One region of the Bacillus sp. MN7755 genome, then DNA from elsewhere that is predicted to be linked to it. Evidence: riboswitches for the same ligand, from Rfam matches in the RefSeq annotation. Region 1 holds a riboswitch; the other holds the start of a gene.
What was found. Region 1 has a riboswitch for S-adenosylmethionine ahead of ACYVEC_RS09385 (YezD family protein). Riboswitches for the same ligand answer to the same signal wherever they lie in the genome.
Positions count from the first base shown of each region.

Region 2: another riboswitch for S-adenosylmethionine. It lies ahead of metI (cystathionine gamma-synthase/O-acetylhomoserine thiolyase); the one in region 1 lies ahead of ACYVEC_RS09385 (YezD family protein).

Region 1 covers NZ_BTRL01000008.1:437,905-445,721, reverse strand. Annotated here, with positions in the region: gene ACYVEC_RS09420 (sirohydrochlorin chelatase) at 1-649, opposite strand, end outside; gene cobA (uroporphyrinogen-III C-methyltransferase) at 651-1,427, opposite strand; gene ACYVEC_RS09410 (DUF3906 family protein) at 1,514-1,714, opposite strand; gene ACYVEC_RS09405 (nitrite/sulfite reductase) at 1,725-3,347, opposite strand; gene cysC (adenylyl-sulfate kinase) at 3,493-4,104, opposite strand; gene sat (sulfate adenylyltransferase) at 4,117-5,253, opposite strand; gene ACYVEC_RS09390 (phosphoadenylyl-sulfate reductase) at 5,292-5,996, opposite strand; gene ACYVEC_RS09385 (YezD family protein) at 6,084-6,227, opposite strand; SAM riboswitch class I at 6,300-6,408, opposite strand; gene lysA (diaminopimelate decarboxylase) at 6,525-7,817, opposite strand, start outside.
Region 2 covers NZ_BTRL01000026.1:142,628-166,490, forward strand. Annotated here, with positions in the region: gene ACYVEC_RS26115 (peptidoglycan D,D-transpeptidase FtsI family protein) at 1-1,862, shown strand, start outside; gene phoX (phosphate ABC transporter substrate-binding protein PhoX) at 2,197-3,114, shown strand; gene pstC (phosphate ABC transporter permease subunit PstC) at 3,142-4,092, shown strand; gene pstA (phosphate ABC transporter permease PstA) at 4,094-4,960, shown strand; gene pstB (phosphate ABC transporter ATP-binding protein) at 4,989-5,804, shown strand; gene phoU (phosphate signaling complex protein PhoU) at 5,971-6,627, shown strand; gene ACYVEC_RS26145 (sugar phosphate nucleotidyltransferase) at 7,005-9,359, shown strand; gene rpmG (50S ribosomal protein L33) at 9,429-9,578, shown strand; gene ACYVEC_RS26155 (5-formyltetrahydrofolate cyclo-ligase) at 9,683-10,261, shown strand; gene ACYVEC_RS26160 (YqgQ family protein) at 10,365-10,565, shown strand; gene glcK (glucokinase) at 10,585-11,568, shown strand; gene ACYVEC_RS26170 (DUF2759 domain-containing protein) at 11,649-11,822, opposite strand; gene ACYVEC_RS26175 (MBL fold metallo-hydrolase) at 11,993-12,622, shown strand; gene ACYVEC_RS26180 (class I SAM-dependent methyltransferase) at 12,632-13,744, shown strand; gene ACYVEC_RS26185 (ArsR/SmtB family transcription factor) at 13,888-14,178, opposite strand; gene ACYVEC_RS26190 (cysteine hydrolase family protein) at 14,604-15,125, opposite strand; gene metC (cystathionine beta-lyase) at 15,283-16,446, opposite strand; gene metI (cystathionine gamma-synthase/O-acetylhomoserine thiolyase) at 16,443-17,555, opposite strand; SAM riboswitch class I at 17,649-17,758, opposite strand; SAM riboswitch class I at 17,962-18,071, shown strand; gene ACYVEC_RS26205 (bifunctional homocysteine S-methyltransferase/methylenetetrahydrofolate reductase) at 18,142-19,974, shown strand; gene metH (methionine synthase) at 19,974-23,372, shown strand; gene murG (undecaprenyldiphospho-muramoylpentapeptide beta-N-acetylglucosaminyltransferase) at 23,391-23,863, shown strand, end outside.

The DNA.
Region 1 (7,817 bases):
TTTTTATCTCATCCAACTCATATTGGCGCACTTCTTTTTCAAGATGTTTCATAAGTAAACCTGTAAATAATAAATAAGGCAGCACAACGATGTTCTTTTCTTTTCGTTCTACAACTTCCTTTAACTTCTCCTCAAATTTTGGCTCTGCAGCCGCTAAATAACAAACTTCTACTTTTTTAATCTTCTCTTCCGTTTGAAATAAAGAAGCGATCCAGTTTATATCTCTTAATACTTCAGGATCACTACTCCCTCTTGCAACGAGAAGTAACGTCACTTCATTCTTATCTTCCTGTTCAATGCCACTTCCGCTATACACCGATTTAACAAGTGTTTCTGATACACCAAACGGATTACCATAGGTCACTTTAACATTCGAAAATTGATTAGTTAACTTCTCCAATTCAAACGGGATATCTGTTTTCACATGACCTGCCGCTAATAAAAAAACTGGAATAACAATAACCTCTGTAGCACCACGCTTCACACATGTACGGAATCCTTCATCAATAGTTGGACTCGCTAACTCTAAAAAACAAACTTCTTGAATACTTGCCTCTACACGGTTCATGCATGACGTAATAAATGCAACCGCTTCTTCTTTAGCTGCTTTCAAGCGACTTCCATGACATATATATAAGACGGCTTTCATTTTATAACACTCCACTTACTTGATACGTACTTTCTGTCTGTTTCTCAAACCAATGGATTTTTTCTCTAAAACGGACGACTTCTCCAATTACAATCATGCTCGGATTTTGAATTTGTTCTTTTTTCGCAACATCTACAATTGTTCCTAACGTCCCTACAACTGTGCGCTGCATAGATGTCGTTCCACGCTCAATAATAGCAGCAGGCGTCCTTTTATCTTTTCCATGCTTCATCAGTTGTTCACATATGTAGGGTAAATTGCTAACCCCCATATATACAGCTAAAGTCTCTATACCTTTCGCTAAATTTTCCCACTTCACTTCCTCTTCAGCATCTTCTTTCCTATGCCCTGTCACAATAGCAAAACTCGCACTTGCATCACGATGCGTCACCGGAATACCAGCATATGCAGGTGCAGCTATTCCAGCTGAAATACCTGGGACAACTTCAAATGGTACACCTTGCTTTGCTAGCGCTTCCGCCTCTTCTCCTCCTCTACCAAATATAAATGGATCACCGCCCTTAAGCCTCGTTACAACTTTTCCTTTTTTCGCATATTTAATAAGAAACGTATTAATTGTCTCTTGCTTCATCGTGTGATAATTCGGGAGTTTCCCGCAATAAATCAAATCCGCTTCAGGCTTTGCGTATGATAGCAACTCTTTATTCACGAGACGGTCGTATAAAATAACATCTGCCTTCTCAATACACTTCAATCCTTTTACAGTAATTAAATCTGGATCACCAGGGCCCGCTCCAACGATATATACTTTTCCCATCATCTCTCCTCATTTCTACTATTAAAGTGAAACTTCCATCCTTATATATGAATGGAAGTTTTCATTTCTTCATATTTCAATGTTCCTTACTCGTGAATAACAAAGGCTGCGCTTTTTCGAATTTTCTTTTTTTCAAATAAAGCAATCTCCTTTACCTCTGGTAACGGTAAAAAATGTTTTTCAAGTTCAATCTCCGCCATCTTAAATGCCTGTTCTTCACTTTCAGCAACAACAACAATTGGCACAATACTATTTACTAATACAGCTTCAAATCGATATAAATCCATATTGCCCCTCCTAAGACGCTATTACTTCTTCTAACACGTTATTTAACGCTATTTGTAATGTCTCTACACCCACACGGCCCACAAAATCATAAAATGTTTCAGCTGGTAATTTATTTTCTTTGAAATAACTTATAAATGATGCGAGTACATCAGGTAGATCCTCGCCATCTATTTTTCCTTTTAACTTTTGATTATAAGCACCGCCATCTAACAACGTTCCACCTACATATATTTCAAATGCTTCAACGATTCCTTTTTCCTTCGTTTTCATTTTCACACCTTGCAATCCTATGTCAGCGATTTGACGTTGACCACACGAATTCGGGCATCCTACCATATGAATACGAACCGGAACATCGAGTGCAATTTGTGTATCTAAGTATTCGGCAATTTTTCGCAATCTTTCTTTCGTTTCTACTAAAGCAAGATTACAATATTCAATACCAGTACAAGAAACCGCATGACCAATAAACGATTTTGGACTTGCTGATATTGCTTCAAACAACGGTTCATTTAGCAAACCAGTTACATTCTCTGGCGGAACATTCGGAATAATGAAGTTTTGCGAATTACATGTACGAATTTGTCCATTCCCATACTGTTTAGCAATTCTTGCAATTTCAAACATTTCTTCTGCATGTAGGCGTCCTACCGGCACATTAAAACCTACATATTTTAATCCCTCTTGTTTTTGATTTTGAACACCATAAAAGTATCCTGCATTCCAGCCTTTGACTGCACTTTCTCCTTTACTTTGCAATGGTCCTGTATACTCTATTAGTTTCTCTTTAAACTTCTCTGCTCCCCAGTCTGCAACAAGAAATTTCAAACGAGCCAAATGACGTTTTTCACGGTATCCAAAATCACGGAATATCGTAGCAATCCCAATCGCTACTGCCTTCACTTCTTCTGGTAAAACGAATACATCTAATTCATCAGCTAAATACGGACGAGCTGATAATCCACCGCCTACTTTTATATGAAAACCAACTTTTTTCACACCATCTATTTCTTTCGTAGCAGGTGTAAATGCAACACAGTTAATCTCTGCGTTAGCTGAGTTATAAATGTTAGAACTAATAGACATTTTAAATTTACGTGGTAAGTTAGAAAACTCTTCATTATGTTGGAAATAGTCATATACCTCTTTCACAATACCAGTTGTATCAAACAGTTCATTTGCATCAATGCCAGCAAGTGGATTCCCTGTAATATTACGCGTTATATCACCACACGCCCCAGCTGAAGATAACCCAACTCTTGCTAACCTTTTAAAAATATCTGGAATGTGCCCAATTTCCAACCAATGAAACTGAATCGCTTGTCTTGTCGTAATATCTATTACGTCGCGCCCATAATCCTCAGCGATAGAAGCAAGCACTTCTGCCTGTGCATTCGTAATAACCCCTGAAGGAATATTTACACGCATCATAAAATAACCAGCTTCTTTCGGTCTTTGTAAATACAACCCTGCCCATTTGAATGCGTCCCATTCTTCTTTCGGAATAGATTCGAAGCCATTCTCTGCATAGTAAGGAATATCATTAAAGATTTCCAATCCATCTTTTTTTAATTTATTTTTCTCAGTTTGATTTAATTTTTCATTGTTAGCCCATACTTTTTCATAACTCATTTTTTATCCCCCTATATAAAGTGAAACTTTAATCAGTGGGGAGTGTTCATCCTCCACTGATTATTAGTTGAACCAATCGGGCATTTACGGGCAGTTCATCTCCCACCTAACTTCTTTGCCCTAGCCAAATTTTGAGATGGGAGTTTTACTGCCCGGTAAATAGCGGGGTAAAACCACGCTCTTGTAAGTACTTCACGATTTGTTCTGCACATTCTTCAATAGAATACTTGTGCGTTTCTACGATTAATTCCGCTTTCTCTGGTTCCTCATACGGTGAATCGATACCTGTAAACTCTTTAATATCACCTTTTCTTGCTTTTTTATAAAGCCCTTTCGGATCACGTTTCTCACACTCTTCAATTGGACATTTTACAAATACTTCTATAAACTCATCGGCAGCTAATAGATCTCTTACTTGTTTTCGGTCTACTCGAAACGGTGAAATAAACGCTGTAAGAACAACAGTACCTTGATCTACAAATAGCTTCGCCACTTCGCCAATCCGTCTTATATTTTCCATACGATCACTTTCAGAAAAACCTAAGTCTTTATTTAAACCGTGGCGTATATTATCTCCATCAAGTACATAGTTTCCAATATTCTTTTCAAATAGTTTACGAGCAACCGCGTTCGCTACTGTAGATTTACCCGAAGCTGATAAACCAGTAAACCAAATTACAAAACTATGATGCCCATTCTTCACTCTTCTCTCATCTTTTGAAACAGAAGCTGTATGCCAAGTAATATTCGTGTCCATCTCATTCTCTCCCTATTCTGTTACTACTTCTTTTTTCAAACCTTTAATTAGTACTTCCACTACTTCTTTACGACTAAATGTACTTGGCGGAACTTCACCGTTTCTTAATAATTCTCTTACTTTCGTACCCGATAAAATAACATGATCCTCTTTCCCGTGCGGGCATGTTTTCGTCGAAGCCATCGCTTCACATTTCGCACAGTAAAAACTATGTTCAAAAAATAACGGTGTAATCCCTAACTCTTCCACTGTAAATTTTGTAAAAATTTCTTGCGCTTCATAAGTACCGTAATAATCTCCTACCCCTGCATGATCACGTCCTACAATAAAGTGGGTGCATCCAAAATTCTTTCTGACTAATGCATGAAATATCGCTTCCCTCGGTCCTGCGTAACGCATTGCTGCAGGAAATACACTTAAAAAGACACGATCTTTCGGATAATAGTTTTGAAGTAATACTTCGTAGCTTTCCATTCTTACATCAGCAGGAATATCGTCCGACTTCGTTTCTCCAACGAGCGGATTTAAAAAGAGGCCATCTACAATTTCAAGAGCAGATTTTTGAATATATTCATGGGCACGATGTACCGGATTTCTCGTTTGGAATCCAACTATCGTTTTCCAACCACGTTTTTTAAATTCTTCCCTCGTTTCAATTGGATCTAAATGATAAGAAGGAAACGGATTATTTTCAAAACGTTTTGTAAGAATAATAGCTCCTCCAACGTAAACGTTAGGTCTTTCGTATAATTTTTTCACTCCAGGATGAGCCTCATCCGTCGTTTTATACACTAATAACGCTTCTTTTTCCTTATCAGGCACAAAAACATCTTCTATTTGAATAACACCATATACATTTCCACCGTTAACAAGTTTTACTTCCTCTCCAGCTTTTAGAGTCTCTGCAACTTCTTCTATAACTGGTAATGTAATTGGTATACTCCAAACGCTCCCATTTGCTAAACGAAGCGTTTCTACAACCGAATCATAATCTTTCTTTCCTAAAAAACCAGTAAGCGGGCTATATCCCCCTGTCGCTAATAGCTCTAAATCACTTAACGCAATGTTATCTAGTTGAATTTCTTTTTCAATTTGTGATACGTCGTATGTCTCGTCTATTCGATTTATTAATTCGTTTACTGTACTCATTTTCTATACCCTCTCTTAGCTTTATTTTCAAATTCATCTTATTGGTAATGAAGGCCACATTCTGTTTTCACTTTCCCAGCCCATCTACCATCTCTCGAATCGCCACCCTCTCCTACAGGCAGCGTACACTTCTCACACCCAATACTTGGATATCCAATATCATGCAATGGGTTATACGGCAAGCTATGTTTGTATACATATCGCCATACCTCTTTCCACGTCCAATGAATGAGCGGACAAACTTTAATAGATTGAAAGCGATGATCGTGATTTATAAACCTTGTATGCTTACGGTTTTCTGATTGTTCCCTTCTCAATCCTGATATCCACGCTTTTTCATTTGCCAATGATTCTTCTAAAGGTAAAATTTTTCTAATCTTACAACAAAGATTGGGATTGTTTTCCCACAGCCTATCACCATGCAATTTTGCTTGTTCATCAAGTGTAAGTTTTGGCTGTTTTTCTATAATATTCAATGAAGGAAATCGTTCCCGCACTTTTTGAATTAATTCATACGTTTCTTGAAAATGTACGTTTGTATCCAAAAATACAACTTTAGCAGATGGATTTACTTGGTTTATAAGATGCAGTAATACCATACTTTCCACTCCAAAGCTACATGCGTATACAATTTCATCTTTATACTCTTTATAAGCCCAACTTAATACTGACAGCGCGCCTTTCGTTTCATCTTCTTCTGAAAATGAAACAGCATTTTCTTCCCACGTTTCATACGTCAACATGTTTTTTCCCCCTGTAAAAGCAAAAAGACGGTTTTAACCTAATAAAATAGGTTAAAACCGCCTCTAGTTTTTCTAGTCAGCGCTTTTTTACTTTAAACGTACTTTTTCACTTTTTTCTAATTGAATGACTTTTCCATCTTGCACAACAATTGTAATTGAACCATATTTCATATCAGCAAGCATCGCTTGAATTTTCTCAGATACTTCCTCATAATGTTCCCGTACACTCACGCGAACAGCCCCCCTTTTTATTCATAAAAAAAATCTTTCCCATTTCGAAAAGACTGTTCGGTAATATATTTTACCTTATCTTTCAAAATGGATTCCATTTTGCTGGATTTAGCACCTTGCTTTCTATAAGCAGGTTGCCGAGCTTCGTCGGGCCAGTTCCCTCCGCTTCTCTTGATAAGCTTTGTATTTGTATTTTATCATAATTCTGATTTTTTTCAATCCTAGTTTTCCGATATATTTTAATTATTTTATTTTATAAAAAAGGAATTGCCCATCCGAACAACTCCTTTTCCCCATTTAAACAAGTTCTTTAATACGTATGCGATCGTTCCCAATAATATTTTCATATGTTTCGCGCTCTACAACAATTTGAGATGTTCCACCTTTTGCAAAGACGACGGCTGGTCTTCGAATACGGTTATAATTATTTGCCATTGAGTACCCATATGCTCCCGTACAAGAAACTGCTAATAAATCGGCAGAAGCAACTTTCGGTAGAGTAATATCCCAAATCAACATATCTCCACTCTCACAGCACTTCCCAGCAATCGAAACGATTTCCTCATTCTCATCATTCCCTCGATTTGCTAACATAGCTTCATAACGAGCGTTATATAAAGCTGGTCTTAAATTATCAGTCATCCCACCATCCACTGATACATATTTCCGAATACCAGGAATGTCTTTCACAGATCCGACTGTATAAATTGTCGTTCCAGCATCACCTACAATACTACGGCCTGGCTCAACCCATATTTCTGGCAATGGATAATTATATACTGTAAATTGTTCTCTCACTGCACTTGTTACAGCTCGCACATATGTCTCAAGAGTTAATGGTGTATCTGACTCTGTGTAGCGTATTCCGAATCCTCCGCCCACATTTAGCACTTTTACTACATAGTTCGTTCGCTCTCTCACTTCTTCTAAAAATTGATGAAGAACTTCAATCGCTCGAACAAATCCAGCCGTTTCAAATATTTGCGATCCGATATGTGAATGAATTCCTAACACATTATAATTTGATTTTTGTAAAGCAAGTTCAATGGCTTGCATCGCTTGACCATTTGAAACGCCAAATCCAAATTTCGAATCATCTTGACCTGTTGTAATATATTCATGTGTGTGTGCCTCTACTCCAGGCGTTACACGGATTAATATGTTCACAAATTTCCCGTGTTGCACTGCTAAATCATGCAAAATTTCTAATTCCAAGAAATTATCTACGACAAAACAACCAATATTCGCCTGAAGAGCCATCACGATCTCTTCTTCTGTTTTATTATTGCCGTGAAAATGAATACGCGATGCCGGAAATCCTGCTTGAAGCGCAGTATATAATTCCCCTCCAGAAACAACGTCTAATGACATATTCTCTTCACGAGCTACTCGGCACATCTCCATGCACAAGAACGCCTTGCTTGCATATGCTACTTGATAAGAGAACCCACTTTCTTTAAAAGCACGATGAAACGCGCGGCACTTTCCTCGAATTGACTCTTCATCGTATACATAAAGCGGTGTTCCGTATTGTTTTGCTAGCTGCGTCGTATCGCACCCTCCAATTTCTAAGTGTCCTTGCCCATTGAT
Region 2 (23,863 bases), on a different contig from region 1:
TGAAAGGATCAACTGCAGAGGCTCGGTTAGAAACAGCGAAGAAGCTAGCAGATTTGATTGAAGTACCGACAGATAAATTAACAGATCGCGATAAAAAAGATTATTGGCTTGCTATTCATAAAGAGGAAGCCAAAGAAAAAATTACGAATAAAGATCGTCAAGAGTTGAAAGATAAGAAAATTGACGATAAAGAATTAGATGAGCGTCAACGAAATCGCGTGACAGAAGAAGAAGTGAATCAATTATCCGCAAAAGATTTAGAAATATTAGCGATTAAAAGCAAAATGGACGGCGGATATGCAATGACACCACAAGTCATTAAGAAGGATGCAACAGATAAAGAATATGCGATTATTAGTGAAAAGTTAGCGGAATTGCCAGGAGTAGATACAAGTGTCGATTGGGAACGAAAATATGCATATGATGGTGATTTGTTCCGAAGTGTACTTGGTGGTGTAACAACTTCTGATGAAGGCTTACCGAAAGAGCGTTTAGATTACTATCTTGTTCGTGATTATAATCGAAATGACCGCGTAGGGAAAAGTTATCTTGAGCAGCAATATGAAGATAGCCTGCACGGTACGAAAGCAGAAGTGAAAAATATTACAGATAAAAACGGTAATATTTTAGAAACGATTAATGTATCAAAAGGGCAAAGTGGTAATGACTTGAGCTTAACAATCGATATGGAATTACAAAAGCGTGTAGAAGAAATTATCACGAAAAATTTATTGAGATATAAAGGCGGACAACCTCTTTTAGATCGTGCATTCGTTGTAATGATGAATCCGAAAAATGGTGAAGTTTTATCTATGGCTGGGAAACAGTTAGTGAATGAAAATGGCGAAACGAAAGTACAAGATTTCGCATTAGGAACGATGACAAGTTCATATCCGATGGGATCGACTGTAAAAGGTGCGACAGTACTTACGGGGTATCAAACAGGTGCGATTAAACCAGGTTCCTCTCAACTCGATGAACCAATCGTATTGAAAGGAACACCGAAGAAATCTTCTTGGAAGACGATGGGATATATTAATGATCTGACAGCATTAAAAATGTCTTCTAACGTATATATGTTTAAAACAGCGATGAATATCGCAGGTGTTCAATATGTGAGAGGTGGTACGTTAGATATACCACAAAAAGCATTTGATACGATGCGTTATTATTTCGGACAGTTTGGACTTGGTGTGAAAACAGGTATTGATTTACCGAATGAATCAGCCGGCCAAACAGGTAGAGGAAATCAGCCAGGTTTCCTATTAGATTTATCAATTGGACAGTATGATACGTATACACCGCTTCAATTAGCACAATATGTTTCAACAATTGCAAATGGTGGTTACCGTATGCAGCCGCAAGTTGTGAAAGAAATTCGTCAACCTTCAGTGAAACCAGACGAAGTTGGAAAAGTTGTTCATTCAATGGAACCGAAAGTACTAAACCGTATTGATATGCCTGAATCACAAATTAAACGTGTTCAGGAAGGATTTAGACAAGTATTTAACGAATCTGGTGGTACAGCTGCGAAATACTTTACAGGTGCACCATATAAAGCTGCTGGTAAAACAGGTACAGCTCAAACTGTGTATGGCGGAGATCAAGAGATTGGTAGAAAGGCAAACGGTGAGCGTAAAGAGACATATAACTTAACTTTAGTAGGTTATGCGCCACTTGAAGATCCTGAAGTAGCATTTTCTGTTGTTGTACCTTGGGTAGATGATAAATCAGGTATTAACGGTTATATTAGTCGTGACATTATGGACGCGTACTTTGATTTGAAAAAGGAAGAAAATGGTGAAGCTTCAACAGATGAAAAAGACAATAAAAATAAAAATGTAGATCAAGACGATGAATAAAAAGATTGTAAAAAAAGCACACTAACTGAAAAGTTAGTGTGCTTTTTTTTATGGTTCATGCATACGTTTTAATAAAGTGGACAAGCATATAATAATATCGAAAAATTAAGAGGCTTCACAAATGATACGTATGCATCTCCTCTAGAGGATAACTGTTTTATAGACCAATCATCAATGAAGATGCACAGTGGCTACGGATTAAAATTTTACTTAATGTTGATTCTTGTGGAACTTTACAAAACTTTTACAAACAATTAAAACCGAATTAATAGTTTAGCAGTATTCTTATATCTGTAATCCTGTTATTTCCGGTTACTTCTAGGAGGAAGAACACGTGAAATGGATAAGTGCATCGATTAAAGTTTTCATGCTGTCGACATGTTTCCTTTATGTTGGCACGGCTACTGCATTTGCTGTGAATGAAATGGGAGAAGTGAGAGTTGATGGATCCTCAACAGTTTTTCCTATTATAGAAGCAGTAGCGGAGGAATATACAAAGGTGCATCCGAACGTGAAAATTTCCATCAGTGTTTCTGGAACAGGAGGAGGATTTAATCGTTTCAGTAAAGGAGAAGTGGATATAAATAATGCTTCGAGAGTAATGAAACAAGTGGAAGAAAATGAAATGAAGAAAAACTCCATTCAGTTTACACCGTTCGAAGTCGCTTACGATGGTCTTACGATCGTTGTGAACCGCCAAAATACTTGGGTAGACAATATGACGGTAGACGAGTTACGTCTATTGTGGAGTGAAGATGAAAGCGAAAAGCGATGGTCACAAATTCATTCATCATGGCCACGTGAACAGGTGAAGTTTTATGCGCCAGGTGTAGACTCTGGTACGTATGATTATTTTCAAAATGTCATCTTACAAAAAAGTCGCATTGTAAAAAAAGTCTCTTTGTCTGAAGATGATCAAGTTATTATGCAAGGGGTAATGAATGATAAAAATGCCATTGCTTTTGTAGGATATGCTTATTATATGGCCAATCGAGATAAGGTGAGAGCAATCAAGGTGAATGGTGTACTTCCGACGAAAGATACCATTCAATCAGGTAAGTATCAGCCATTATCTAGGTCGCTATTTGCTTATGTGAATGATGCATCTATCCGAAATAAAATGAATGTAGCAAATTATATTGAGTTTATGATTCAGCATGTTGGTAATCTCGCCGAAGAGGTTGGATATGTAAAATTACCAAAAGAAAAATACAATGAACAGCTGCGGATGTTAACAGAAATAAAAAGGTAATGTCAGGGTGGAAAGGGGTTTTCATCTTTGGCTTATAATGACAAAAGTCAAATTACATTTTCTGTACAACATTTGATTGAAAGAAATACAAAACAAAGAAAAAAAACGCAGCGAATCAATCGAATAGTTCCGTTATTACTAAAAATAATTGCTAGCGTGTCTATTGTGACGACACTTGGAATTATTTTTACGTTAGCAAATGAAACAATGATGTTTTTTCAAAAAATACCATTACACTCCTTTTTGACGGAGAAAGAATGGTTACCTTTTTTTGAAGATCCTAAATTCGGTATATTACCACTTATATGTGGAACGGTCCTTGTAACCGCAATCGCCATGTTCGTAGCAATTCCTATCGGTTTAGCGTGTGCTGTATTTTTAAGTGAATATGCTTCAAACAGTGCAAGGAAATTATTAAAACCGATGTTAGAACTATTAGCAGGTATCCCGACAATTGTATATGGTTTTTTTGCATTAACAGTTGTCACACCGCTTTTACAACGGATTATACCAGATTTACAGTTTTTTAATGCGATTAGTCCAGGTATTGTTATTGGGTTTATGATGATACCTACAATTGCATCTCTGTCTGAAGACGCAATGAGAGCTGTAGCGAAAGGAACGAAAGAAGCTTCGTTAGCACTTGGAGCAACTCGGTTTGAGATGGTAAAACAAGTCGTGTTTCCTTCGGCTTTTACAGGGATTATGTCAGCGATTATATTAGCCGCTTCCAGGGCAATCGGTGAAACAATGATCGTTGTAATTGCAGCGGGATCCACACCGAATGTATCGCTCGATCCGACACACTCTATTCAAACGCTAACAGCCTATATTGTGCAAGTGAGTTTAGGTGATGCTCCACATGGAACAATTACTTATTACAGCATGTATGCTGTAGGCGCAACGTTATTCTTTTTTACTTTTATAATGAACATCATTTCGCAGTCTATTATGCGCCACTTTAGGAGGCTGACATAATATGCGAATGTTGAATCATAAAAAAATACAAGAAAATATGGCATCACGTTTTTTAAAAGATCGAGTTTACAAATTGTTATTTTATATAGCAATTTTGTTTTCAATAGTAATACTACTTATTTTGCTTTTTCAAATTTTTGAAAAAGGTATAAGTTACCTTTCGTTAGATTTCTTTACAAACTTCGCTTCGCGTAATCCGAAAGAAGCTGGGATTGCTGCAGCTTTGTCAGGAACAATATTATTTATGAGTATTGTTATACCGGTCTCCTTTATATTTGGAGTCGGAACTGCTCTTTATTTAGAGCAATATGCGAAGGAATCTATATTTAAAAAGGTAATAGAAATTAATAATCAAACGTTAGCAGGAGTACCTTCCGTTGTATTTGGATTACTCGGCTTAACTATTTTTGTATATGCTCTTCATTTAGGTGAGAGTATCATTGCGGCGGCACTGACGATGAGTTTACTCGTCTTACCGACAGTTGTTGTAGCGAGTCAAGAAGCGATACGATCTGTACCAAGTTCATTATTAGAAGCTTCTTACGGATTAGGTGCTACGAAGTGGCAAACGATGTATCAAATTGTATTGCCATATGCTTTCCCAGGAATTATAACGGGTTGTACGTTAGCGATATCGAGGGCGATTGGAGAAGCGGCACCGTTATTAGTTATCGGGGCACTTGCATTTGCAAATTATGTTCCATTTAGTATGTTTGATAGATTTACAGTTTTACCAATTCAAATTTTTAATTGGATGAGTAGACCGCAAGAAGAATTTCAGTATGTAGCAGCTGCTGGGATGATTGTTTTGTTAGGTTTGTTGCTCTTTATCAATATATTTGTCCTATGGTTACGAAATCGAAAATAAGTTGGAAATGGATGAAAGGGGAATTCAAATGGTAGCAACAGTAGTAAATGTACAGGTGAAAAACGAGGAGAAAATCGAGACTGCGCCAAAGAAAGTAGTATTTGATACGAAAAACTTAAATTTATGGTACGGAGAAGACCATGCTCTAAAAGATATTAACTTAAGCATTCATGAGAATGAAGTTACAGCAATTATCGGGCCAAGTGGTTGTGGTAAATCAACGTACTTAAAAACATTAAATCGTATGGTAGAGTTAGTACCGATCGTGCGAACTACAGGTGTAATTGAATATAGAGAGCGCAATATATTTGATAAAGCGTATCCAGTTGAAGAATTACGAACACATGTAGGAATGGTGTTCCAAAAGCCAAATCCATTTCCGAAATCTATTTATGAAAATGTAGCATATGGCCCGAAAATCCATGGTGTTCGTGACAAGAAAACGTTGGATGAAATTGTTGAAAAAAGTTTACGTGGAGCAGCGATTTGGGATGAGTTAAAAGATCGTTTGCATGATAATGCATACGGTTTATCCGGTGGACAGCAACAACGTCTATGTATTGCACGTTGTTTAGCGATTGAACCAGACGTTATTTTAATGGATGAGCCAACATCGGCACTAGATCCAATTTCAACATTAAAAGTAGAAGAATTAATTCAAGAGTTAAAGAAAGATTTTAGTATTGTTATCGTAACGCATAACATGCAACAAGCAGCACGTATTTCAGACAAAACTGCCTTCTTCTTAAGTGGAGAAGTTGTGGAGTATACAGATACAAACAAATTATTTACGACACCTTCAGATAAGCGTACAGAAGATTATATTACAGGCCGATTTGGTTGATATCACTAGCAAGGCTAAGAGCCAATGCCCTCTTAACGGAGGGCGTTTCTTATTTTACCTCATTTTGATAGAGAAGTAATACTTCTCCTATCTTAAGGCTTATTACATGTAGGCTAGGTAGGAGATCTATATATAATGGCACATAAATACTGAGGGGGAAGAAACAATGGTAAGAGAACAGTTTCAATGTGATTTAAAAACATTACAGCAAAAGGTGATTGAGCTTGGCGAACTAGCGAGAGAAGCTTTATTACTTGCTATGGAAGGTCTTCATAAAAAGGATGTAGAGAAAGCGTTAGAGGTAATAGATGGTGATTATCGTATGGATACTTTAGAAGAGGAAATAAATGATCTTGCGCTTATGCTTATTACGAAGCAGCAACCTGTAGCAAGTGATTTAAGAAGGATTTTCATTTCAATTAAAACAGCGACAGATTTAGAGCGTATTGCAGATCATGCTGTTAATATTGCGAAATCAACAATTCGCCTAGGGGAAAAAGAAGTGGCTGTTAGTTTGCACAATCTTGATGAGATGTTTGCAATTGCAAATGAGATGTTACAGTTAGCGTTAGAAGCATATGAGCAAGAAAATTTAACTTTTGCGAAACAAATTGCCGAAATGGATGATTCTGTTGATGAAATATACGGGAAAGCAATTCGTGAATTTATATCTTCAGTTCCAGAACAACCAGAAGCAATTACACAAATTACACAATTATCCTTTGTAGCGAGATATATTGAGCGTGTAGCAGACCATATTACAAATATTGCTGAAAATGTTTTTTATTTAGTAAAAGGAAAGCATTACTTATTAAATGAATAAAGAAAAAAAGCAGGTGAAACATCACCTGCTTTTTTTAGTCAAAACATGACAAAAAAAGCTCGTTGTTTCCTTTAGTTTATGATGATAAGATGTATCATAATATAATGGAAAAAATAGGACATATATGTTGTTCGCTTATTAAGTAATATTTTACTAAGTCAATGGTAAGCGCTTTCTTTTGGCGTTTAAAAGGTACATGTATATAGGGAGTTTTACCGCCTGTCAAAGCACGAGTGGTCAGGGCTCATAATCAGTGCGAAAGGAACAAACCCCATACTGATTAAAGTTTTATTTTATACTGCTAGTTAATGCGGGGTAGATAATATACATATCGTATATGAAGTTACTGAACATTATATAAGTGGAGGCTGAAGTATATGAAGGGGGTTATTTTAGCTGGAGGAAAAGGACGACGCCTTAGACCATTAACATGTAATACTCCAAAGCCGATGTTGCCATTATTAGAAAAGCCAGTTTTGGAATACAATATTGAATTATTACGTCAGCATGGTATTCGTGACATTGCAATTACTGTTCAATATATGAGTACAGCTATTAAGCAATATTTTGGTGACGGTAGCAAATGGGGCGTTAACTTGTACTACTTTGAAGACTCTCCTCCGCTTGGAACTGCAGGGAGTATTAAACAAGCGGAAAAATTTTTAGATGAAACGTTTGTTGTCATAAGTGGAGATGCGTTAACTGATTTTCAATTATCAGAAGGAATTACGTTTCATGAACAAAAGAAAAGAATGGTAACTATGTTTGTAAAAGAAGTAGAAAACCCACTCTCATTCGGTTTAGTTGTAATGAACAAAGAACAAGAGGTTACACGATATATAGAAAAACCGAGCTGGAATGAAGTTGTCTCTAATATTGTGAATACAGGTATATATATTATGGAGCCAGAAATTTTTTCTTACATACCGCCCCGGAAATTTTTTGATTTCAGTCAAGATGTGTTTCCGTTATTGGCAAATAAGAACGCATTATTTGCATATTTGTCAGAAGGTTATTGGTTAGATATCGGGACATTTGATCAATATCGCCAAGCACAATTTGATTTGTTAACGAAAAAATTGCAAGTACCTATTCCTTACACGGAAGTATTGCCGATGGTATGGATGGGAGAAGGCGTGACGATTGGAAAAGGAACGAAAATTCACGGCCCTTCTTTTATTGGAGAAGGAGCAAAAATTGGTGCAGGAGCTATAATTGAACCGTACTCTATTATAGGGAAAAATAGTATTGTTTCAAGTTATTCTCATCTTCAAAAAAGTATTGTCTTTGCAAATGCGAAAATTGGGCAGTATTGCGAGTTATTAGAGACGACAATAGGAGAGCATACAATGGTTGAAGATGACGTTACACTGTTTCAAAAAAGCATTGTAGCGGATCATTGTCATATAGGGAAAAGTACAGTAATTAAGCAAAAGGGAAAACTATGGCCATATAAGGCGATTGACAGCTATTCGGTAGTAGGATCGGCTGGTGTTCAAGAAAGTGAAAAGAGTGCAGGATGGTTGCAAAAAAGCCGCATTGTAGGAAGAGGTAATGTTGAGATTACGCCTCAATTTATTGTAAAGGTTGCGATGGCGTACGGATCCCTTTTTGCTAAAGGACAAAGTATATTAATTGGGAGTCAAGAGCATATAGAAACGACTTCTTATAAAAATCTCTTTCTTCATGCGATTCATGGTATCGGAGTTCATACGATGGAATGCAAAGAAATGAATGAATCACTTTTTCGGTATAGCATTCAGGATTTACAATGTGCAGGTGGGGTTTTCATTCAAGTGGAAAATGAAAAAGAGGTTGTTATAAAGTTGTATGGTAAGGAGGGGGTACAATTAACGTATAAGCAGCAAAAAGCGATAGAACAAGTATATATGTCTGAGGCGTTTTATTACACATGTGAGAAAGAAATGGGACGGAATAAGCTAGTCCACGTTTCTTTACATGATTATATAGAGGCTGTATTAGAGCGTATTGATATTGAAAAAATAAAAAAACAGAAGTTCCATCTTCTTATTAATAAGAGAAATGATATGTTACAACATTTACTTATGCTCTTTTTGCAAAGGCTCGGATGCACAGTTACGTGGATTTATGCGGGCGAGCAAAAGGATCATGTGAAAGCCTTGATGAAATCAAGTAAAGCAAATATGGCACTTATGTTTTCCGAGCAAGGAAATTATTTTGAGTTATATGATAACCATAGTAATATTTACCAGGGGACAGATTTTGAAGAGGTAGATATTCCAGATTTATTACTTGAATCGGCAGGAAGTATTTACCCAATGTCTTTGAAATTAGGAGAATGTTACCTTCTATTTTATACGCAGGATGAAAAAAAGTCGTTTCAAGCGAGATGGAAACGAGATATTTTATATCGAATTGGAAAATTATTCGAGTTAATAGCATTGCAGGGAAAAACATTTCTCAGCATAGTAGAGCAATCACCGCCGCTCTATTTACTTTGTGATGAAGTTGTATGTTCATGGAATGAAAAAGGGAAAGTAATGAGGAAATTATTGGCTGATATGGAAAGAAAGGAAGAAGGTATATTTGAAGGAGTACAGTTCAAATATACCGAAAAAGAGTGGTCTTATATCGTTTCTGACACAAAACAACCGAAATTTTTAGTGTATTCACATGCTAGAAACCCAGTAATAGCAAGGGAAAACATGAAAAATCTTATAGAAAAAATTAGACAATATCAAAAGGTGTAGAATTTTTATTTTAAAAGTGGTATTATAGTATAGTCTGATTTAAGTTATTAGTACTGGAGGGAAATAAGAATGCGTGTGAATATTACTCTAGCATGTACAGAATGCGGAGATCGTAACTATATCTCAAAGAAAAACAAACGTAACAACGCTGAGCGTATCGAGCTTAAAAAGTATTGCAAGCGTGACAAGAAGTCTACGTTACACCGTGAAACAAAGTAAGCAGTAGGAATATTTTCCTACTGTTTCTTTTTTTATTCGATTCCTTTGTTAAAAGTGATACACTATCATCATAGAGTAAAGTGTCACTGTAAGGGGGAAGATGTGTGAAAGAAGAGAAAATACGTTTGCGTAAACAAATAATAGAACACATGAATTCTTTATCAGAAGAACAGTATGCAACTTTATCAGAGCAAATTGCATTTTCGTTGTATGCGCAAAAAGAGTGGGCTGAGGCTAAAATAATTGGAATTACTCTTTCAATGGAAAATGAAGTGAATACATATCCTATCATCGAAAAAGCTTGGGAAGAAGGAAAGAAAGTTGTTGTTCCAAAGTGTAACAAAGGAACGCGAACGATGTCCTTCCGACAAATTAGTAATTTTGATCAATTAGAAACAGTGTATATGAATTTACGTGAGCCGATTCCGGCGCTTACGGAAGAAGTGAATGCGGATGAAATTGATCTTCAAATCGTACCAGGCGTAGCCTATACAGAGCGAGGAGAGCGAATTGGATATGGCGGTGGCTATTATGATCGTTATCTCGTACATTATAAAGGGAAAACGCTATCATTAGCTTATGATTTTCAAATGGTAAAACATATTCCAGTAGAGCCATTTGATAAAAATGTCGAAAAAATTATTACAGAAAAAGGAACAATGGTTATAAATGGGCTTGTATAGACAAATAAAAATTGACGAGACTTTTTCTTCTTGATTATAATAAAATATGTGAACGTTTTCTTATTATAATTTTTTATAGTAAGTGAGCATAGAGGGTGATGAAATGATATCTATTTATGATATTCAGCAATTGCTAAAGAAATTTGGTACGATTATTTATACGGGTGATCGAATTGCAGATTTACAATTAATGCAAGATGAATTGCGTGAATTAAATCAATCACAGCTAATCGATCCACAAGACTATCAAACAGCTTTATTTTTATTGAAGCAAGAAATTCAAAAAGAGCTAAATAAGAATTAGATAAAGGTAGGTAAGCAACATGGAAGAGAAATGGTTAGTTGGTGTTGACCTTGGTGGTACAACGATTAAATTAGCATTTATTAATGTGTACGGTGAAATTTTACATAAGTGGGAAATCCCTACGAATACAAATGAGCAAGGAAAACATATTACGCTTGATGTAGCGAAAGCTATTGATAAAAAGTTAGAAGAGTTAGGTGAATTAAAAAGTAAGTTAATCGGTATTGGTATGGGAGCTCCTGGTCCTGTACACGTGGCGTCTGGAATGATTTATGAAGCGGTTAATTTAGGATGGAAAAACTATCCGTTAAAAGATTTATTAGAAGTAGAAACAGGATTACCTGTTGTTATTGATAATGATGCAAACTTAGCAGCGCTTGGTGAAATGTGGAAAGGTGCTGGTGAAGGAGCAAAAGATTTAATTTGTATGACACTTGGTACTGGTGTTGGCGGCGGTGTAATTGCTAATGGTGAGATTGTACACGGTGTAAGTGGTGCTGCTGGTGAGATTGGACACATTACAGTAGTTACAGAGAATGCTTTCCCATGTAATTGCGGGAAGTCTGGTTGCTTAGAAACTGTAGCATCTGCAACGGGTATTGTACGTGTTGCTATGCAAAAAATACAAGAGACTGATAAAGAGAGTATTCTTCGTTCTATGTTAGCAGAAGAAGGGCGTATTACATCAAAAGACGTATTTGAAGCACATGGACAAGGTGATGAACTAGCTGGTGAAGTAGTAGAAAAAGTAGCTTCTTATTTAGGCTTAGCTGTAGCGAACCTTTCTAGCACGTTGAACCCAGAGAAAATTGTTATTGGTGGAGGCGTTTCTAAAGCTGGAGATGCACTATTAGAACCAATTCAACGTTATTTCGAGCAATATGCTTTCTCACGTGCTGTAAAGAGCACGAAGCTAGCTATTGCAACACTTGGTAATGATGCAGGTGTTATCGGAGGAGCGTGGCTTGTAAAAAAGCACAAATACGAAGCGAAGATGATATAAGTTGTGAACTATGAAAAGAGGAAGGGGAAACCCCTCCTCTTTTTGTGCGAAATCTTGATGAAGAATAACATGTAAATGAATTAAGCTGCTGGTGGGTACCCGTTATATAGAACAGTCATGATTGTAAACCATCCGAAAACGAGTACAGTTGCAATTGCAAAGCCGCCCGCGAGAAAATTCTTTTCGCGAAGTGTTCTAAGCGTAGCAAATACAGCTAACAGAGTGACAAGCGTAAAAATAATAACAAGGCCCATACAATATCCTCCTCTGTCTACCCATTCCTTAATATGAGTTTTTGGAATATTTACTCTTTTATATTGTACATGTTTTAAAAATGATTGTCGAGATAGCATCCTTTCTTTTCCTAAGAGAAAAAAATGTTGTATCATTGAAAGTAAGTTTAATAATTGGAGGAGATTTTCATATGAAATGGATACAAATGCCGTTAGGCCCATTACAAACGAATGCTTATATTTTAACGAATGATCAAAATGAGTGTATTATCTTTGATCCTGGTCATGAAGGAGAGAAGCTCGTTACATATTTACAAGAAGAACAATTAAAGCCACTGGCTGTTTTATTAACACATGCTCACTTTGATCATATTGGTGCTGTTGATGCGGTGAGAGACGCTTTTCATATTCCTGTGTACGTACATAAAGAAGAAGCAGATTGGTTAAGCGATGCAACTGTAAATGGCTCTCAAATTTTTATGATGAATCGCAGCATTACAGCAAAACCAGCAGATCATATTATTGATACAGAAGGTGTATTAGCAATTGGTTCATTTAATTTTGAAATTTTTGAGACGCCAGGACATTCTCCAGGCAGTATTTCTTATTATTGTAAAGAGGCGAATGCTGTATTTTCTGGAGATGTATTGTTCCAAATGAGCATCGGAAGAACAGATTTACCTGGTGGGAGTTTTGCTGAATTGATTGGAAGTATTGAAGAAAAATTATTTGTGTTACCAGATGAAACAGCGGTGTTATGTGGACATGGTCCAGAAACAAGCATTGGTTTTGAAAAAGAAAATAATCCATTTTTACAGTAAGGGGTCATTATGGGAATGGAGCTCATTTTTAGAAAATGGATGGAAAAAGAAAAGGATTATTCGATTTCATATAGTACATATATGAACCTTGCGTTATACGCAGAGGAACATGGCTATTATATGAAAGAGCGTGAAAAAATTGGAAGACAAGGGGATTTTTTCACAAGTAGCAACGTATCCTCTGTTTTTGCAAAGACCTTTGCTAAGTTTTTAATTCGTCTTGTTGAAAATGGTGAAGTTAATCCGAATATTTGTGAGATTGGTGGGGGAACAGGAAGGTTTGCCTATGATGTTTTACAAGAATGGAAGCAATTATCTCCGGAAACCTTTATTGATTTAAACTATTCAATGATTGAAATGAGTCCTTTTCATAGAAAACTACAGCAGAAAAATCTTTGTTCGTTTTCTAACGTGTCATATTATACGTCGCATAGTGAAATGGGAGAATCGTTCGAAGGGATTCTTTTTTCGAATGAGTTATTTGATGCATTCCCTGTTGAAGTAATTGAGAAGAGAAATGGAATATTGAATGAAGTACGTGTTACGTATACAGAGGAAGGGAAACTTGCAGAAGTATATAGACCGTTACATAAAAGAATTGGTCGATACTTATTGAAATATAATATTCATCTTGCAGAAGGTCAGCGTTTTGAAGTGCCGATTGTGATGGAAGAGTATATAAAAGAAATTGCGAAATGGTTTCAACGAGGTGTATGTATTACAGTTGATTATGGATATACAAAAGAAGAATGGATGCATCCTGCACATCAAGAAGGAAGTTTACGAGGGTATTATGAGCATAAGTTAATCCGTAATCCTTTAGCACATCCAGGTGAAATGGATCTTACTACTCATATTCATTGGGATGAGCTGAAAGAGATATTTAGCCTGCAAGGTATGAATACAGTATGGCATAAGAAGCAATCTGAGTTTTTGTTAGCAGCAGGAATATTAGACCAGCTTACAAATCACCAAGATAAGAATCCTTTTTCTGAAATTCAAAAACAAAATCGAGCAGTTCGTTCTATGATTTTGAGCGGAGGATTAGGGAGTGCATTTGATGTTGTTATACATACGAAACATATGCAACAGTTACACTTGGATCGGTATTTAAAAATATAAAAAACAAGACACAGCATATTTCTGTGTCTTGTTTTTTAATACGACTTATGTAGTATCATATATTTCCTCTCATGATATATATTTATATTAAAGATATGAGATGAAAAATATAAAATACGTCCTTTTTCTCTGTTTATTAGTCCCTAACCTAATAATACGCGAACGAGTTGAATAATTGTCTCGTTTTCCACTTTGTAATAAATTTCCAACCCTTTTCTTTCACTTGAAACGATTTTAGCACTCTTTAACTTTGCTAAATGCTGTGAAATTGTAGATTGTGGCATGTTTAAGCCAGTGTACATTGTAGAAACGTTGCTTGGACCACGTTCAATTAATCCTTTTACAATACATAAGCGAACAGGATGAGCAAGCACTTTCAATAATTCTGCATTGCTTTCATATAGTTCTATTTCTTTTTGAAAGGTTTCTAACATGTTCTTTTCCACCTCCGTGTGAGCTGTTATACCATACTATACATACCAAAAAATTAAAGAAAAGAAAACAGTTGTTGCAGAAAAAAAGTCCTAAAGTAAAGAAATTGTAAGAAAAGAGACCCTGATGTAAATAAAGTAGATGATTTAGCACGGTTTTGTAAAATGACATTTTTGGGTGAAAATTTCGATGCGTTTTAAAAATTGAAAGATATAGATATATTTGTAACACAATCTTACCATGATTTTCTTATTCTTTCAAATGAATATACAAAATTTTTAAAATAATAAGATAAAGGAATTATAATGTAATATCTAGAATATAAAACAGGTTAAAAAGAAAAGAAGCTGAATGTAATCAGCTTCTTTATAGTGATAATAAAATGTTTGAGTATAGCTGATAAATCTTAGAATTACCAAGACATTAGTTATGTATTCTTGATTTCTTCTTTCATCAATTTTAAAAATCTGTGGTTCCATATATTTTCATAAAAATCAATTGTCTCTTTTGCGGACATAAATGGATTATTTAGCGTAGAGGTGGCTTTCTGTACCATGAAGTTTTCGTATCCAAGTCCATGAGCAAATTTAATTGTAGCATCCATGCAGTACTCTGTTTGGGCGCCACAAAATTCAATATGCTGTACAGATAATTGGTCTAAAATTTCTTTTAAGTTAGTTTTATAAAATGAATTTGCATGTGTTTTTCTCACAAAAAAATCTTGTTCTTGAACATCTAGATCAGCATGAATAGCCCAAAGTTCTCTTTCAGGTACTAAATCATCATCACAATGTTGAACGAAAATGATTGGTTTGTTTGATTTTCTGTATGAAGAAATTCTTTTATTTACTTTTGTAAGTAAATTTTGTAGATCGAATAAATGTTCTTCGCTATAACATACTCCATTTTGTAAATCGATAACGATTAAAACATCTGCACAAGTATCCATTATTTTTGCCCCTTTTATTTCTTAATATATCAATTAATTTATTACTTGGAAATAGATGGTGCCCTATCGTTTTTTATGAACTATACGAAAAGTAAAAAGTATACTCGAAAACATAAAAAGAAGATATGAAAATTTAATTTCATATCTTCTTTTCTCTCTATGCATTTACAGGCTCTTCTACATAAGAAAGGGCATTTTCAAAATCGGATATTAAATCATCAACATTTTCAAGGCCAACAGATAAACGAAGTAATGAATTAGAAATCCCTCTTTCATCACGAGCTTCTTGCGACAATGCTGCATGTGACATTTTAGCTGGGTAGGAAAGAATTGATTCGACAGCCCCTAAACTAACTGCAAAGACAGGTAATTTTACTTTTGATAAAAATTGGCGGAGTGCATCTTCTGATTGTAAAGTGAAAGATAGGACAGCTCCGGCTGATGTAGCTTGAGATTGTTGAATATCAAATCCAAGATGTGTTTGTAAGCCAGGATAATAGACGTTTTGAACTTTAGCGTGTTCTTGTAAATAATGTGCAATTTTATTGGCGTTTGCAGCTGAATGCTCAAGGCGTACATGCAATGTTTTTAGACCGCGAAGTACGAGAGAACAATCTTGAGGTCCTAAAATAGCGCCGAATGCATTTTGTAAAAATCCAAGTTTTTGAGCAAGTTCGGCATCTTTTACGACCGCTAATCCGGCAGTAACATCACTATGACCAGCAATGAATTTTGTAGCACTATGAAGAACGACATCTGCTCCAAGTTCAAGCGGTTTCTGGAATAGTGGTGTCAAAAATGTATTATCAACAAAGGTAAGAGCGCCAATAAATTTTGCAAGCTTAGAAACAGCGCGAATATCTGTCACCTTTAAAAGCGGGTTAGAAGGTGTTTCTACATAAAAGAGCTTTGTATTTTGTTTAATGTTGTGCTTTATTTCTTCTAAATTAGTCATATCAACAAATGTATGTGAGACACCGTAACGGGAGAGTACTTCAGTTATCATTCGGTGAGTGCCTCCATATACGTCTTCTGAAATGAGTACGTGATCACCTTGTGAAAGAAGGAGGAATGCAGTAGAAATTGCTGCAATGCCTGATGCAAATGCGAATCCTTTTGTTCCGCCCTCTAATAATGCAATGATGTCTTCAAGAGCTTCACGAGTTGGATTACCAGACCTGCTATAGTCATATTTCCCGAACGTATCTACATCAAACTGATGGAATGTTGATGTGTTATAGATGGGAACGTTAACAGATCCTGTTTGTGGGTCATGTTTATATTGGTTGTGTAGTAAAAGTGTATCTATAGAATAACTCATATTCTTACACCTTCTTTTACAAGTTTAATGGCATGCTGTAAGTCTTGAATTAAATCGTTACTATTTTCAATGCCAACGGAAAATCGAAGAAGACGATTACATACACCGTTTGCTGTTCTGATTTCTTCAGGAATATCAGCGTGTGTTTGTGTTGCTGGATATGTCATCAAACTTTCAACACCACCGAGACTTTCAGCAAATGTAATTAAGGATAAGGATTGTAAGAATGGATTAATCCATGTTTCATTTTTAAGACGAAATGAAATCATGCCGCCTCTTCCAGGATAAAATACATCTGTCACCCCGTCCTCATCATTTAAATAAGCAACAACTGCTTTTGCATTTTCTTCATGTTGTCTCATGCGAAGAGCTAACGTTTTCATACCACGAATTAATAGCCATGAGTCAAATGGGCTTAAGACCGCACCAGAGGCATTATGATAATGAGCGATTTCCTCACAAAGTTCCTTTCCTTTTGCAACGACAAGTCCGCTTAGTACATCGTTATGTCCTCCTAAATATTTCGTTGCACTATGAAGTACAATGTCGGCACCTTCTGTTAATGGCTGCTGTATATAAGGCGTGTAGAATGTGTTATCTACAATAAGAAGTAGTCCGTGTCTTTTCGCTACAGTTGCGACAGCGGCAATATCAGTAACTTGCATTAATGGATTTGTCGGAGTTTCTATGAAAATAGCTTTCGTTTCAGTGGTGATAGCTTGCTCAATTTGTTTAATAGATTGTGTATTTACGTATCTACATCGAACGTTCCACTTTTTTTCGTGCTCAGAAAATAATCGATAAGTGCCCCCGTATAAATCTTCAGATACAATAAGTTCGTCTCCGGAGCGGAATAGGGAGAGGACGAGGAGAACAGCTGCCATCCCTGAACTACAGGCATAACCTTGTTCGCCGTATTCTAAATCTGCAATTGCCTGTTCTAAAAGGCCGCGAGTTGGATTACCAGTTCGTGAATAGTCAAAACCAGTAGATTTACCAATTCCTTCATGACGATAAGCGGTTGAGAAATAAACAGGTGGGTTAACCGTTCCTGTTGTAGTTTCGCTACGATTTCCGATTTGTGCTAGTTTTGTTTCAATTGTTGACATGTGAAAATTCCTCCTTTTTAAATTAACAATTAAGTGAATGTAAAATAAAAAAAGCCTTCTAAGAAGAAGGCTTTCGGTTTGAATAGAGTCTTCTTCTCATCTGTCAAATCTTTCACAATTTGCTGGAATTAGCACCTTATTAACAAATGTTAATGGTTGCTGAGGCGTCATAGGGCCAGTCCCTCTACCTCTCTAGATAAGAATGTTCGTATGAAATTTTATTATGTTTTTAACTTTACAACAAAAGATAATTGAATTGCAACTTTATTTTAAATAATTTTTATTTTTCCGCAACTGTCATTGACTTTTGCATTTGTGCGTGCTAAATTTATTGAAAAATTAACAAACATTGTTAAAAGGGGAACGCATTTCCTTTTAGCTACATAAATAAAATAATAAAGACAAACTCTTATTAAGAGCGGTGGAGGGAAAGGCCCTGTGAAACCCGGCAACCTTCAAACGAAATGTTTGAAACGGTGCTAATACCTGCAAAACGAATGTTTTGCATAATAAGAGGAGGAACAATTATGTCCCCCTCTTCAAAGTGAAGAGGGGGTTTTTATATTGATAGAAATGAGGGAGATTTGTGAAATTACTAGATTTATTATCAAAAGGAATTGTAATAGGTGATGGTGCGGTTGGGACGTTATTACATTCACATGGTTTGCAAAGTAGTTTTGAAGAATTAAATATATCCGATCCAGATTTAATTATATCGATTCATAAGCAATATGTAGCTGCTGGGGCAGATGTGATTCAAACAAATACGTACGGAGCAAATGAAGCGAAATTACGTATGTATGGTTTAGAAAATCAAGTTACTGAAATTAATAGAGCGGCAGTAAAACTGGCGAAAGCATCTGTGACAGATAGAAATGCAATTTTAGGAACAATTGGCGGTATGAAACATATTGGAGCCGTTACAACTACTGATATGGAAAGAGAATTTATGCTACTTGAGCAGGCAAGTGCTTTACTAGAAGAACAGGTTGATGGACTACTATTAGAGACTTTTTATGATGAGTTTGAATTACTTCATGCTGTTCAGGTGCTACGAAAACAAACGAATATCCCAATTGTAGCTCAATTAGCGTTACATGAGGCAGGTACGACTCAAAATGGAAATGATGTAAATGAAATCTTAAAACAGCTTTTAGATTACGGTGCAAATGTCGTTGGATTGAACTGCCAACTAGGGCCACTTCATATGACGGAAGCTTTTAAAATGATATCGATTCCGCAAAATGGTTACTTGTCAGCATATCCAAATGCAGGTCTTCCAAATTATGTGGAGGGACGTTACGTATATGAGGGAAGTCCGGCTTATTTCGAAGCGATGACACCGAAATTTATTGAGCAAGGTATTCGGTTATTGGGCGGTTGTTGTGGTACGACTCCAGAACATATTGAAAGTATGAAACGGGCTACTCTAAATGTTACGCCTGTAATAGAAAAGGATACGATTCAAAGACCGAAAGTAGTTCATACACACGAGAAACGTTCGAAAGCTCATGTCACTTTAGCGGAGAAAGCAAAAAAACAAACGACAGTAGTAGTGGAATTAGATCCACCGAAAACGTTAGATACACAGCGGTTTTTTGAAGGGGCGAGAGCATTGAAAAGAGCTGGGGCGGACGCTATTACTCTAGCAGATAATTCATTAGCATCGCCTCGCGTTTCGAATATGGCAATGGGAGCATTATTAACGAAGCATGATATTCCCGTATTGACGCATTTAACGTGTAGAGACCATAACGTCATCGGGCTACAATCTCATTTACTAGGCTTATCAGCATTAGGTATGGAAGAAGTGTTAGCTTTAACAGGTGATCCAGCACGCGTCGGTGATTTTCCAGGTGCCACTTCTGTATATGATTTGTCCTCTATTGAGCTCATTAAAATGATTAAAGAAATGAATGATGGGCGCTCTATTTTAGGGAAATCAATAGGCCCAGCAACAAGGTTTTCAGTGGGAGGTGCGTTTAATCCGCATGTAAGACATTTAAAAGCAGCGGTTAAGCGAATGGAACGGAAAATAGATGCTGGAGCGGAATACTTCTTAACTCAGCCGATTTATGATATCGCGTTAATTGAAGAAGTGTATGAAGCAACAAAGCATTTGGAACAACCTATTTTTATTGGGATTATGCCATTAATAAGTAAACGGAATGCAGATTTTCTTCATTTTGAGGTGCCGGGTATTACACTTCCTGAAGAAATAAGAGAGAGAATGGATGGGCATGAAACGAAAGAGGCAGCAATTGAGGAAGGGATTCATATTTCACAAGAATTGATCGATGCGGCGATGAAATATTTTAACGGCATTTATCTTATTACACCATTTCTCAAATATGAAATTACAGAACACCTTGTTAAATATGTGAGAGAAAAGCAAGAAGTGAAAGAAGGTATTAATTGATGAAATGTATAGAAGAGAAATTACAAAATAACATTTTAATATTAGATGGTGCAATGGGAACAATGATTCAGCAAGAGGACTTAACAGCGGAAGATTTCGGAGGTGAAGAGTACGAAGGCTGTAATGAATATTTAGTAGAAACAAGACCAGATGTTATTTTAAAGATTCATAAAGCTTATATTGAAGCCGGAGCGGATATTATTGAAACAAATACATTTGGGGCGACAAATATTGTATTAAGTGATTATGCGTTGTCTCATTTAGACGAGGAATTAAATGAGAAGGCAGCGAGTTTAGCAAAGCAAGCTGTTATAGAAAGCGGGAAGGAAGTATATGTTGCGGGAGCAATGGGACCGACAACGAAAGCGATTAGTGTTACTGGTGGTGTGACGTTTGAAGAATTAATTGAAGCTTATACAAGGCAGGCAAGAGGATTACTGAAGGGAGAAGTTGATGTATTACTCGTTGAGACGAGTCAAGATATGCGTAACGTGAAGGCTGCTTATATTGGAATTCAAGCAGCTTTTGACGAACTAAATAAAATTGTACCTATCATGATTTCAGGAACAATTGAACCAATGGGAACGACTCTGGCTGGGCAAACAATTGAGGCTTTTTACTTATCGGTAGAACATATGAAGCCATTATCTGTTGGATTAAACTGTGCGACTGGTCCGGAGTTTATGAGAGATCATATTCGTTCACTATCTGATTTGTCGGAGTGTTACATTTCTTGTTATCCAAATGCAGGTCTTCCTGATGAAGATGGACATTATCATGAATCTCCATCTTCTCTCGCTGAAAAAGTGAAGCGATTTGCTGAAGAAGGATGGGTTAATATTATCGGTGGTTGTTGTGGCACAACACCAGAACATATAAAAGCAATGAAATCTGCGTTAGATTCGCTTAAGCCGCGTGAACATCATGAACGAGAAGGGCATGGGGTTAGTGGATTAGAGGCACTGCAATATGATGATTCTATGAGACCGTTATTTGTAGGTGAAAGAACGAATGTTATTGGGTCACGTAAATTTAAAAGATTAGTAGCAGAAGGTAAATTTGAAGAAGCTGCTGAAGTCGCAAGAGCACAAGTGAAGAAAAATGCTCATATTATTGATATTTGTATGGCAGACCCGGACCGGGATGAAATAGAAGATATGGAAAACTTCTTGGCAGAAGTTACGAAAGTGTTAAAAGTACCGATTATGATTGACTCAACAGATGAAAATGTGATGGAGCGAGCTCTTACTTATATTCAAGGAAAAGCTGTTATTAATTCAATTAATTTAGAAGATGGAGAAGAACGATTTAAAAAAGTGACACCGCTTCTTCAGAAATATGGTGCAGCTATTGTTGTAGGAACAATTGATGAAGACGGTATGGCAGTAAGTGCGGAACGAAAACTTGAAATTGCGAAAAGAAGTTATGAGTTATTGACGAAGAAATATGGTATACGTCCGTCAGATATTATTTTTGATGCACTTGTATTTCCAGTAGGTACAGGTGATGAAGAATATATTGGCTCAGCGGCAGCAACGATAGAAGGGATTCGCCTTATTAAAGAAGCATTACCAGAGTGTTTAACGATTTTAGGTGTAAGTAACATATCATTTGGTTTACCACCAGCTGGACGCGAAGTATTAAATTCCGTCTTTTTATATCATGCAACGAAAGCAGGATTAGATTACGCGATTGTGAATACGGAAAAATTAGAACGCTATGCGTCAATTCCTGAGGAAGAAAAACGTCTTGCAGATGCATTACTTTTTGAAACAACGCAAGAGACGTTAGAAAAATTTACAAATTTTTATCGCGCGGCAAAAAAGAAAGATGTCGTTATCCAAGAAACATTAACTCTTGATGAGCGACTAGCAAATTATATTGTAGAAGGTACGAAACAAGGGTTACACGAAGATTTAAGCCTCGCACTTACAGAAGGAAGAAAACCTTTGGATATTATTAATGGCCCACTTATGACAGGAATGGATGAGGTGGGACGATTATTTAATAATAATGAGCTTATCGTTGCTGAAGTATTGCAAAGTGCTGAAAGTATGAAAGCTGCTGTAAGCTATTTAGAGCCACATATGGAATCTAGCGATAGTGCAAAAAAAGGGAAAGTATTATTAGCGACTGTTAAAGGTGATGTGCATGATATTGGGAAAAATCTCGTTGAAATTATTTTAGCGAATAACGGATATGAGATTATTAATTTAGGAATCAATGTACGTTCGGATCGAATTGTTCAAGAAGTACAAGAAAAGAAGCCTGATATTATAGGTCTTTCTGGTTTGTTAGTAAAATCGGCTCAACAAATGGTAACGACTGCAGAAGATTTAAAAGCGGCGGATATTGATATTCCGATTGTTGTAGGCGGGGCAGCGTTAACGAGAAAGTTTACAGATAATCGTATTTCGCCATCCTATAAAGGGCTCGTATGTTATGCAAGTGATGCGATGACGGGGCTTGATATTATTAATAAGCTTCAAAAAGAAGAAGAGCGTGAGAAGATGAAGCAGGATAAAAAGGAACGTCATCTTCATATTGTAACAAAAGAAGAGAAGAAAGTAGAAATTCCAGCAGTAATTGAGCCATTACCAAAATCAGAGGTTATGGTGCCTGATTCAACAAAACGAATTGTATTACGAGATGTTCCTGTTTCACATCTTGCACCATTTCTGAATAGACAAATGCTACTTGGACATCACCTTGGATTAAAAGGAAGTGTGAAGAAGCTTTTGCGAGAGGGAGATAAAAGAGCGCACGAATTAAATGATTTAATAGACGAATTATTGCAGGAAGGACAATCTTGGTTAAAACCAAAAGCAGTGTATCAATTTTTCCCAGCGCAAAGCGACGGACAAAATATTGTAATATATGATCCAGAAGATCATACACGTGTCATAGAGCGTTTCACATTCCCGAGACAAGGAAAAGAACCATATCGTACTTTAGGTGACTATTTAAGACCAATTGGAGATGAAATGGACTATGTTGCTTTCCTATCCGTTACTGTTGGGGAAGGCGTTCGGGACATTGCTGAAGAGTGGAAGGCGAAAGGTGATTATTTACGCAGTCATGCCATTCAATCGTTAGCGCTTGAACTAGCAGAAGGACTTGCTGAAAAAACACATATGCTCATTCGCGATCGCTGGGGTATTCCAGATTCTCCAGAATTGACGATGGAAGAACGCTTCCGTACGAAATATAGAGGGATACGCGTGTCCTTCGGTTATCCAGCATGTCCAGAACTTGCAGATCAAGAAAAGCTATTTCGCTTAATTCATCCAGAGGAAATAGGTATTTCATTAACGGAAGGATTTATGATGGAGCCAGAAGCGTCTGTAACGGCTATGGTATTTTCTCACCCCGAGGCAAGATATTTTAGTGTATTATAGTCTAGAAGGGGGAGACGTATGAAAAAAATAGTCTTTACAGGTGGCGGTTCGGCAGGGCATGTAACACCTAATTTAGCCATTATTCCATATTTAAAGGAAGACAACTGGGATATTTCTTATATTGGTTCTCATCAAGGAATTGAGAAAACGATTATAGAAAAGGAAGGCATTCCGTACTATAGTATTGCGAGTGGAAAGCTACGCCGTTATTTTGATTTGAAAAATATAAAAGATCCTTTTCTTGTAATGAAGGGTGTTATGGACGCGTATGTAAGGATTCGAAAACTCAAACCAGATGTGATTTTTTCAAAAGGTGGTTTCGTATCTGTACCAGTCGTAATTGGAGGATGGCTAAATAGAGTACCAGTCTTATTACATGAATCTGATATGACGCCAGGACTAGCAAATAAAATTGCGCTCCGTTTTGCTTCGAAAATATTTGTTACATTTGAAGAAGCTGCGAAACATTTACCGAAAGAAAAAGTAATCTA